DNA from 2 places in the Kitasatospora sp. P5_F3 genome. Region 2 is predicted to be linked to the other one. Evidence: riboswitches for the same ligand, from Rfam matches in the RefSeq annotation. Region 2 holds a riboswitch; the other holds the start of a gene.

Region 1 (5,364 bases), on a different contig from region 2:
GGTTGGCACCGTCGACGTACACCTGGCCGCCGGCCTCGTGCACGGCCGCGCAGATGTCGGTGATCTGGGTCTCGAACACGCCGTGGGTGGACGGGTAGGTGACCATCAGCACGGCGAGCTGGTCGCGGTGCTGCTCGATCTTGGCCTGCAGGTCCTCGACGTCCACGTCGCCGTCGGTCAGGGTCTTCACCACGACCACCCGCATGCCGGCCATCACGGCGGAGGCCGCGTTGGTGCCGTGCGCGGAGGCCGGGATCAGGCAGATGTCACGCTGGGTGTCGCCGTTGGCCCGGTGGTACGCGCGGACCGCGAGCAGACCGGCCAGCTCGCCCTGCGAACCGGCGTTCGGCTGGATGGAGACCGCGTCGTAGCCGGTCACCTCGACCAGCTGCTGCTCCAGCTGCCGGATCAGGGTCAGGAAGCCCTCGGCCTGGTCCACCGGGGCGAACGGGTGCAGCTGGCCGAACTCGGGCCAGGTCACCGGCTCCATCTCGGTGGTCGCGTTGAGCTTCATGGTGCAGGAGCCCAGCGGGATCATGCCGCGGTCCAGCGCGTAGTCCCGGTCCGAGAGGCGGCGCAGGTAGCGCAGCATCGCGGTCTCCGAGCGGTGGCTGTGGAAGACCGGGTGGGTCAGGTACTCGTCCTCGCGCAGCAGCCCGGCGGGCAGCGCGTCGGCGGCCTCGGCGACCTCGGCGGTGACGCCGAAGGCGGCCCAGACGGCGGCCAGGTGCTCACGGGTGGTGGTCTCGTCGCAGGAGATCGAGACCAGGTCCTCCGAAGCCTGGAAGACGTTCACGCCGTTGGCACGGGCGGCGGCCACCACCGCGGCAGCGCGGCCCGGCACCTTGGCGGTGACGGTGTCGAAGAACTGACCGGTGGTCAGCTCGACGCCGCCCGCACGCAGGCCCTCGGCCAGCGCGGCGGCGTAGCGGTGGGTCCGGCGGGCGATGTCGGCCAGGCCGTCCGGGCCGTGGTAGACCGCGTACATCGAGGCCATCACGGCCAGCAGCACCTGGGCGGTGCAGATGTTGGAGGTGGCCTTCTCGCGGCGGATGTGCTGCTCGCGGGTCTGCAGCGCCAGGCGGTAGGCGCGGTTGCCGTCGGCGTCCACCGAGACGCCGACCAGGCGTCCTGGCAGGCTGCGGGCGTACGCGGCGCGGACCGCCAGGTAGCCGGCGTGCGGGCCGCCGAAGCCCATCGGGACACCGAAGCGCTGCGAGGTGCCGCAGGCGATGTCGGCGCCGAGCGAGCCCGGCGACTTGAGCAGGGTGAGCGCCAGCAGGTCGGCGGCGACCGCGACGATCGCGCCCAGGCCGTGCGCCTGCTCGATCACCGGGGCCAGGTCGCGGACCGCGCCGGAGGCACCCGGGTACTGGAGCAGCACGCCGAAGACACCGCGCTCGGCGATCTCGGCCGGGATGCCCTCGGACAGGTCGGCGACGACCACCTCGACCCCGGTCGGCTCGGCCCGGGTCTGGATCACCGCGATGGTCTGCGGCAGGGTGTCGGCGTCGACCAGGAAGACACCGTTCTTGACCTTGCCGACCCGGCGGGCCAGCGCCATCGCCTCGGCGGCGGCGGTGCCCTCGTCGAGCAGCGAGGAACCGGAGGTGTCCAGGCCGGTCAGGTCGGCGACCACGGTCTGGAAGTTGATCAGGGCCTCGAGCCGGCCCTGCGAGATCTCCGGCTGGTACGGCGTGTACGCGGTGTACCAGGCCGGGCTCTCCAGCACGTTGCGCAGGATCACCGGCGGGGTGAAGGTGCCGTAGTAGCCCAGGCCGATCATCGGCTGGAGCACCTGGTTGCGGTCCGCCAGCTCGCGCAGCTCGGCGAGCACCTGCGCCTCGCTGCGGCCGGCCGGCAGGCCGAGCGCGGTCAGGCTCTTGATCGCGTCCGGCACGGCGGCGTCGGACAGCTCGTCCAGCGAGCCGTACCCGACCTGCGCCAGCATCTTCTCCTGGGCGGCGGCGTCGGGGCCGATGTGACGGTTCTCGAAGGGGCTCGACTGCTCGAGCTCGGTGAGGGTCGGCTGGGCATTCATGGGGTCGAGGCCTCCTGGTCACGGACCGGCGGGGGCACGCACGCCGGACGGCAACACCACCGGGGGACGGCGGAGCCGGGGACGAACGAGCCCGTCAGGCCTCCCCCTCTGTCATCGGTACCTGAGAGCTTCGCCCGCACGCGGAGGCCCGGGAGCCGCCCCGTCGGCTTGCACCGTCGGTGAGGGTGGGGTCCGTCGGCTCCCTCGCCGTCGGTCCTGCCCTGCTTTCCAGAGTGACCTACCCCGCACGGTACGGATGCCTGAGAGATTCCGGGGAGGGTTTGCTCCTTCGGCGTCCCCGTGACACCACGTGCAACGGTGCGGGGACTCTCCCGAGCGGGGTCGGCAGTCGCGGCCCAGGGTACCAGCGGAGCGCCGGTTGATCACGGGTGCCCCGGCTCGACTGCCAGGGGTTGTCTGACAATCCGACGTGAATTGTCGGACAACCCCTCCAGCCCCGGACGGGTGCACCTGGCTCGCCACCGTCCCTTTGATGGCTTTTCGTGTGAAGTGCGGCCGTCCAGCTCCTTCGGCCGCCCCCTGACGGTGTGTCAACGGGGCTTTCGTACCTGCTGGAGGACAGCGTGCAGACCGACATCGACCCGCGAGACCTGATCGGCCACAAGGCGGTCGACCGGAACGGCGACAAGATCGGCACGGTCGACGAGGTCTACCTGGACGACGCGACCGGCGAGCCGGAGTGGGCCGCTGTCCGTACCGGGATCTTCGGCCGGGACGCCTTCGTCCCGCTCACCACCAGCGAGTTCTCCGGGGAGGAGCTCAAGGTGCCGTACGACAAGTCGCTGATCAAGGACTCTCCCGACTTCGGGGTCGGCCAGCACCTCTCCCCCGCCCAGGAGCTCCAGCTCTACCGCTACTACGGCCTGGACGCGGGCGGTGCCGTTCCCCCGGCCGCGGCCAGGAACGGGTCGGGGACCAGCCAGGACCTCGACTTCGGCACCCTCAGCAAGGAAACCAGCATGAATGCTTCACCCGCCGCCGCCGCGACCGTGGCGGCCGCCCCGATGGCCTTCACCGCCACCCACGACACCCAGGCCGCCAAGCAGCAGCCCGAGCCGGTCATCACCCCGCCCAACCCCACCGCCACGGTCCCGACCGTGCCCGGCAACGCGCCCGCCGATCCGGTGGAGATCACCTGCCGCGAGGAGCGGCTGGACGTCACCACCGAGTGGCACGTGCTGGGGACGGCCAAGCTGCGCAAGTACGTCACCACCGAGGCCGTCGAGCGCAAGGTGCCGGTGGTGAAGGAACGGGTCCGGGTGGAGCGGGTGCCGGTCACCGAGGCCGAGCGGGCCGCGCTCAGCGAGCAGGAGATCGCCGAGGCGGTCGAGGAGGTGACGCTCCGGGAGGAGCGGCCGGTGGTGCGCAAGTACCTGGCACCGGTCGAGCGGGTCCGGATGGTGGTCGAGCGGTTCACCGAGGAGGCGGTGGTCCGCGACGAGCTGCGCCGCGAGCAGGTGGAGATCCACGACAGCACCACCTCCTCGCCGCCCGCGCCCGCTTCGCCACCGGCGCCCACGTCGCCACCGACGGCCGCCTCGAACACCGGCCAGCTGCGCCCGGAGCCGCTCCGTCCGTCCTGACGCCTCGCCACTTTGCCAAAGCTTCACCAAGCAATATTTGACACAGTGAAGTATCTGACGGCATCTTTACTTCAGTTCATTGACTTTCTCCCACCTGAAGCTCTCCGCCCGGGTGGCCCGAACTGGAGGAAAATCCGTGAGGCCGAGCAGCGCGCGCGTGCTCCCCGCCCTGGTGTTGGCGATGCTGGCGTTCAGCGTGGTGCAGACCGCGGTCGTCCCGATCCTGCCGTCACTGGCCAAGGAACTGGACGTCTCCGGTTCGAACATCACCTGGCTGATGACGGCGAACCTGCTGTCCGCCGCCGTACTGACCCCGCTGCTCGGCCGCTTCGGCGACCTGCGCGGCCGAAAGCCGATGCTGCTGGTGTCGCTCGGCGGCCTGGTCGCCGGGTCCGCCCTGGCGGTCGGCACCCACTCGTTCACCTGGCTGGTGGTCGCCCGCGTCCTGCAGGGCGCGGGCGGCGGGGTGCTCCCGCTGGCGATCAGCATCGTCCGGGACGAGCTCCCCAAGGAGAAGGTCACCGGCGGCGTGGCGCTGATCAGCGCCTCGATGGGCGTCGGCAGCGGCCTCGGCCTGGTCGCCACCGGCATGCTGTTGGAGCACTGGAACTACAAGTCGATCTTCTGGATGGGCCTGGCCTTCGGCCTGCTGGCCGTCGTCCTGGTGATCTTCCGGGTCCCGACCGACCCGGTGGTGGACAAGAACGGCGGCGCCGACCCGCTCGGCGCACTCACCTTGGCCGGCTGGCTCTGCGCCCTGCTGGTCGCGGTCAGCCAGGGCAACACCTGGGGCTGGACCTCCACCCGCACCCTCGGCCTGTTCGCGGTCGCCGCCGTGATCGCACTCATCTGGGGCTTCATCGAGGTCAAGGTCGCCCACCCGCTGGTCGACATGAAGATGATGGCCCGTCCGGCCGTCGCCTTCACCAACCTCTCCGGGCTGCTGATCGGCTTCGGCATGTACGGCTCGTTCATGGTGATCAGCAACTTCGCGCAGACTCCCGAGAAGGTCGCGCACTACGGCTTCACCGCCAGCGTGCTGCACGCCGGTGTGATGCTGCTGCCCTCCGCGATCGGCTCGATGGTCGCCGCCCCGGTCGGCGCGCTGCTGATCGCCCGCCGCGGGCCCCGGCTGCCGCTGGTCCTCGGTGGCCTGCTGGGCGCGGTCGGCCTGATGTACCTGGCGGTCCGGCACGGGGCCGAGGCTGACATCTACCTCTCCTCCGCCGTCTTCGGCCTCGGTGTCGGCCTGGCCTACGCCGCGATGCCCGCCTACATCAACGGCGCCGTCCCGGCCGAGCAGTCCGGCATCGCCAACGGCATGAACGCCGTGCTGCGCACCGTCGGTGGCGCCATCGGCACCGCCGTGATGGGCGCCATCCTGACCGGTGACCTGATCCCGAACCTGCCGGTCCCGCTGCCCACCCTGGACGCCTACCAGCACGCCTTCTGGGTGGCCGGCGCGATGTGCCTGGTGGCGGCCGTGGTGCCGTTCGCGATCCGCCGGATCAAGACCACTCCCGCCCCGGTCGAGGCTGCCGCCGTCGCCCCGGAGCTGGTGAAGACCGACGCCTGACGGCGTCGACCGCGCGCTCAGGGACGGGTCGCGCGGTCACCGGGTCCAAGGCGGTACGTGAGGGCATCACGACCGCACCGAGGGCCCGGCCGGATGATCGGCCCCCGCACCACTGGACACGGTGCGGGGGCCGCTCCCGTTTT
Region 2 (5,364 bases):
TGCGCGGCGGCGAGGTCCGGAACGAGCTTCAGGCCCTCCTTGCCCGGCTTGCCGTCGAAGGCGAGCAGCGTACGGGCGTAGAAGCGCTCGTAGTTCCACACCGAGGCGTAGTAGGCACGACCCGGGTCCAGCGAGTCAACGTCCGTGCTGGACCACAGGTTGAGGGTGCCGCCCTTCTTGTCGGAGGGGTTGTGCACCTTGTCGACAGCGGCGTTGAAGCCACCCTTCGAGGCGGACGTGCTGGCGCCGTCGCCGGCGCCGCCGCCCTTCGAGCCGCCGCAGGCGGAGACGGTGAGGGCCAGCGTTGCCACCAGGGCGGCGGCGGCGAGCGTCCTGTTACGCGTCATGGGTACGGATCCTCCTGATGAAGTGCGGGCCTGAGCGGTCCGCCGGGGGGCTGTGATCCCCCAAGTGGGTGGGCCGCGTGGTGGACCGGCCGCCGATGGGGGTCGGACGGCCTTGCGGGATGGGGCAGTTGGTGCTCGCCTCGGGGCTCAGTTGCCCTTGGGGTCGAGCGCGTCACGCAGTCCGTCGCCGAACAGGTTGAAGGCGAGGACGGTGACGAAGATCGCCAGGCCGGGGATCACCATGTAGGTCGGATCGACCTGGTAGATCTTGGTGGCCTCGGAGAGCATCTGGCCCCAGGAAGGGGTCGGCGGCTTGACGCCCGCGCCCAGGAAGCTCAGTGCGGCCTCGCTGAGGATGTTGGTCGGGATGATCAGGGTCGAGTACACCAGGATCGGCGCCACCAGGTTGGGCAGCAGCTCCCGGAGCAGGATGTGCACCCGGCCGGCCCCGAGACTGCGGGCCGCGTCGACGAACTCCCGTTCGCGCAGTGACAGCGCCTGGCCTCTGACGATGCGTCCGATGTAGGGCCAGCCGAAGAAGCCGATCACCAGCACCAGGATCGCCATCCGGACCCCGCTGCCGTCGAGGCCCAGCAGGGAGTTGGGCATCACCGACACCAGCGAGATGCTGAACAGCAGCTGCGGGAAGGCGAGCAGGACGTCCATCACCCGGCTGATCACGGCGTCGACCCAGCCGCCGAAGTACCCGGCCGTGACACCCATCAGCACGCCGATGACCACCGAGACGGCGGCCGCGAGCAGGGCCACGGTCAGCGAGATGCGCGCGCCGTAGACGATCCGGCTGAACACGTCGCGACCGAAGGTCGGGTCCACGCCGAACAGGTAGTCCGCGCTCATACCGCCGAAGGAGCCGTTGGGCAGGCCCAGGTCGGGGTTGATCTGGTCCGGGTGCGGCTCGTCGACCGGATGACCGAGCAGCGAGGTGAGCACCGGCGCGAAGACCGCGGCCAGGATCAGCAGCAGCACCACGACGCCGCCCGCCAACGCGACCTTGTCGCGCTTGAGCCGGTCCCAGGCGATCCGGCCTGGTGAACGGCCCTCGATCCGCTTGGCCGGTACTGCGGTTGGCAGCGGAGCGTCGGTGGTGCTCTCAGTGGAAGTGCTCATGTCTCAGTTCGTTCCCCTCGCCGACGGTGGCCGGCCCACGGTCCGGACACGCACGGGCGGCGGGCCCGGTGGGGCCCGGGCCCGAAGGGTGGTCCGGTGTCGCGTACTGGTGCGGTGGTGGTGCTGGTGCGTCGGTGCGGTGCTGCCCGGCCGCTGATGCGGCGGTGTACGAAGGATGCTGGAAAGCAAGGGAGTTGCAGGACCGGGTCGGCCAAACCCATGAACCGCTTTGGGCAGACTCTCTGGCATTCGGGTTGCCATACGCCAGACCTGACAACCGAAGGATGCCCAACTGTGATCTGTCCGCATGCACTCGTGACCTTGCCGAATAACGCTCTTCACACAGCTGTTACATGTATGTCAAGATGCGCGTAGATGAACAATCGGGACGTACCCCAACTACCCTGTCGGAGCAGGGGGTTTCACTGCCAGGGCTGGTGCGGCCAGTACCCCTGGGCAGGGTACGGTCGGGCCTCCCGGTCGAAGAACGGGCGGGCGAAGGCGCGCATCCACAGCGCCACCGGGTCCCACTCGTCGGCCAGCACCACGGTGGAGACCGGCAGCCCAGCCGGGATCTGCGGCACCGCACGCTGCACCAGCGCCCTGGCCGCCTCGACGGCGGGCGGCGAGGTGTCGTACAGGTCGAGACCGATCGCCAGGTAGGGCTCACCGAGCGCCGGACGCACCCAGGCCTGCCGGAGCGCCCGGACCGGGCGCACCTCGGCCGCCTCGCGCTGCAGCTGGGCGTAGAACTGCGGCGCCTGGACCACCGGCTCGGACAGCTGGAGCGGCCCGGCCGGCAGCCGGTCCAGACCGGCGGCGATCCGCCGCAGGTCGGCCCAGGGCACCCCGACGCCACCGCCGGGCACGTGCGGGTTGAGCCACAGGCCCCAGCGCGTCCGGTACAGCGCGTTGGCGATCTCCGGGCCCGAGATCACCTCGTGACTGCGGGCCCAGCCACTCGCGGCCAGCTGCTCGGGCGAGGTGACGGCGGGGGCGTAGCCGTGGCCGCCGAGCTCCATGTTCCCGTACTGGGCGTCCGGGCTGCCCGGGGTGCCGTGCCACAGCAGCATCCAGACCCGGCCCTCGGCAAGCGCGTACAGCAGCCGCTCGTAGGCGTCGAAGCGGTCGGGCGCGACCTCGCCGAGGGCGCGCTCGATCGCGCCGTCTGCCGTCGCTCCCGCGCTCATACCTCGCTCCGCCCGTTTCCGCCCGTCCCGCCCTGGGCTCCGAGCGAAGCCTATTGGCCCGGCCCGACAGCCGTCATACCGCCGCCCCGTACCGGTGGGTCACCGGTCGGATCAGCCGGGGACCGCTCCGGAACGCACGTAGAAGGGGCGTACCCGGGTGAGCATCCACTCCACCACCGGATCGGCCACCAGATCCAGCAGCACCAGATGGACGCCCCACGGCGGCGGGGTGGTTCCGAGCGCCCGGCCGAGCGCCTCGTTCACCTGCCCGGGGTCGGCCGGCCAGCCGGCGTCCAGCTGCACCCCGATGAACAGCACCGGAGCGTCCCGCTCCACCCCGGCCAGCACCCGACGGGCCGTCAGTACACCTGGCAGCTCCGCCAGTTCGGTGATCGCGGCACCCAGGAAGGCGTACGGCTCCTCGGCCGGCTCCGGCTCCCGCAGGGCCACCCTGGCTCCGTCCGGCTGCTGCTCCCAGCGCTCGCCCTGCGGCCCCCGGCGCAGCTCGCCGACCCCCTCCGGCGGCACCGGGATACCCACCGGCGCCTCCGGGTTGACCGCGATGCCGACCCCGAGCGGCAGCCCCCGGGCGAACTCCCAGGCCGGTGCGACCGCACAGGCCAGGCCCGGCGCCTGCTGCAGGAAGGTCTCCTGCGAGGAGAAGACCGGGACGTACGGGGAGCCCGCCAGCTCGATCGTGGGCAGATCGAGACCGCTGCCCTGCGGGTCCGCCCCGGCGGGGAGCGGGATCCAGATCTGACTGCGCGCCAGCACCTCGATCACCCGGGGCGTCGCGCCCGGGTCGCCGAGTGCGGCGGTCAGCACCTGCTCCAGCTCGTTGACCGGCCAGCTGCCGCCGGGCGGCGCCGTGCCCGGCTCGGCCCACGCCTGTGCCCCTGTGTCGCCCGCCGGGTAACCCATCGCCCTCTGGTACCGCCCCTCTAGGTCTGTGCTGCGAAAGCGTAGCGGTCGGGGCCCCCTCCCCCCGGGGTACCGACTCGTGCCATGATGACCCCGCCCACAACTTCACACTGGCCGCTCGAACCCGCGCGGGAGAGTCCGGACTGCCCTCGTGGCACAGGCCGGCGCCGAAGGAGCAAGTCCTCCCCGGAATCTCTCAGGCACCCCTACCGCCCGGGCGAGGCAGATCTGGAAAGTGGACACGGCCGCGCCGTGCGCCCACCCACGGTGCAAGCCGCCATCCTTGGATGAGCGGTGAAGCTCTCAGGTTGTGACGACAGACGGGGAGACTCCACCCCTGCATGCCCGTTTGCTGCCAAGGAGTCCAGTCACCATGTCCCCTCGCCTCACCGCGCTCGACGCGCTGCACCGTTCGCTCGGCGCGACCATGACCGACTTCGCCGGCTGGGACATGCCGCTCCGCTACGGCAGCGAGCGTGAGGAACACCTCGCGGTCCGCACCAAGGCCGGTCTCTTCGACCTCTCGCACATGGGCGAGATCACCGTGACGGGCCCGCAGGCCGGTGAGCTGCTGGACCACGCGCTGGTCGGCTTCATCTCCGCGCTCGGCGTGCTGCGCGCCCGCTACACGATGATCTGCCGCGAGGACGGCGGCATCCTGGACGACCTGATCGTCTACCGCACCGGCGAGACCGAGTACATGGTGGTCGCCAACGCCTCGAACGCCCAGGTGGTGCTGGACGCGCTGACCGAGCGCGCGGCCGGCTTCGACGCGGTGGTCCGGGACGACCGGGACGCCTACGCGCTGATCGCGGTCCAGGGCCCGGAGGCCAACGGCATCCTGGCCTCGGTCACCGACGCCGACCTGCCCGGCCTCAAGTACTACGCGCTGCTGCCCGCCACCGTCGCGGACCGCGAGGTCTGGCTGGCCCGCACCGGCTACACCGGCGAGGACGGCTTCGAGGTCTTCTGCGCCCCGGCCGACGCCGAGCACCTGTGGAACGCGCTGACCGAGGCCGGCACCCCCGTCGGCCTGGTCCCGGCCGGCCTGTCCTGCCGCGACACCCTCCGCCTGGAGGCCGGCATGCCGCTCTACGGGCACGAGCTCTCCACCGACCTGACCCCGTTCGACGCCGGCCTGGGCCGGGTGGTCCGCTTCGACAAGACCACCAACGACGGTCAGTTCGTCGGCCGCAAGGCCCTGGAGGCCGCCGCCGCGCAGGCCGAGGCCAACCCGCCGCGCAAGCTGGTCGGCCTGGTCTCCGAGGGCAAGCGCGTCCCGCGCGCCGAGTACGACGTGGTCAGCACGGACGGCACCCCGATCGGGCGGATCACCTCGGGTGCCCCGTCCCCCACCCTGGGCAAGCCGATCGCCATCGCGTACGTGGACGCGGCGCACGCCGCCCCCGGCACCGCGGTGGCCGTCGACGTGCGCGGCAAGCACGAGCCGGTCGAGGTCGTTGCGCTGCCGTTCTACAAGCGCGCCCGCTGATCCTGACCCCCTTTCAGACCGGTCCGCACAGCGGACGGCTTCGCCCTACCCTCTTGCGATCCTGGAGAATGACGCCATGAGCAACCCCACGAACCTGCAGTACACCGAGGAGCACGAGTGGCTGACCGAGGCCGTGGACGGTGTCTCGACGGTCGGCATCACCGCGCACGCGGCTGACGCCCTCGGCGACATCGTCTACGTCCAGCTCCCCGAGGTCGGTGCCACCGTCACCGCGGGTGAGGACTGTGGCGAGCTCGAGTCCACCAAGTCGGTCAGCGACCTGTAC

The links. A riboswitch is a leader RNA that binds a small molecule or an ion and turns the genes downstream of it on or off. The one in region 2 is predicted to bind glycine.
Region 1: linked by a shared signal. The riboswitch ahead of gcvP (aminomethyl-transferring glycine dehydrogenase) and the one ahead of gcvT (glycine cleavage system aminomethyltransferase GcvT) in region 2 are both predicted to bind glycine.

The regions. Positions count from the first base shown of each region.
Region 1 covers NZ_JBFUMY010000013.1:11,103-16,466, reverse strand. The annotation lists gene gcvP (aminomethyl-transferring glycine dehydrogenase) at 1-2,041, opposite strand, end outside; glycine riboswitch at 2,280-2,386, opposite strand; gene ACXJMZ_RS11860 (PRC and DUF2382 domain-containing protein) at 2,590-3,645, shown strand; gene ACXJMZ_RS11855 (MFS transporter) at 3,782-5,221, shown strand; gene ACXJMZ_RS11850 (DNA polymerase IV) at 5,364-5,364, opposite strand, start outside.
Region 2 covers NZ_JBFUMY010000002.1:66,148-71,511, reverse strand. The annotation lists gene ACXJMZ_RS01540 (ABC transporter substrate-binding protein) at 1-347, opposite strand, end outside; gene ACXJMZ_RS01535 (ABC transporter permease) at 495-1,475, opposite strand; gene ACXJMZ_RS01530 (enhanced serine sensitivity protein SseB C-terminal domain-containing protein) at 1,898-2,665, opposite strand; gene ACXJMZ_RS01525 (enhanced serine sensitivity protein SseB) at 2,777-3,586, opposite strand; glycine riboswitch at 3,706-3,808, shown strand; gene gcvT (glycine cleavage system aminomethyltransferase GcvT) at 3,960-5,078, shown strand; gene gcvH (glycine cleavage system protein GcvH) at 5,155-5,364, shown strand, end outside.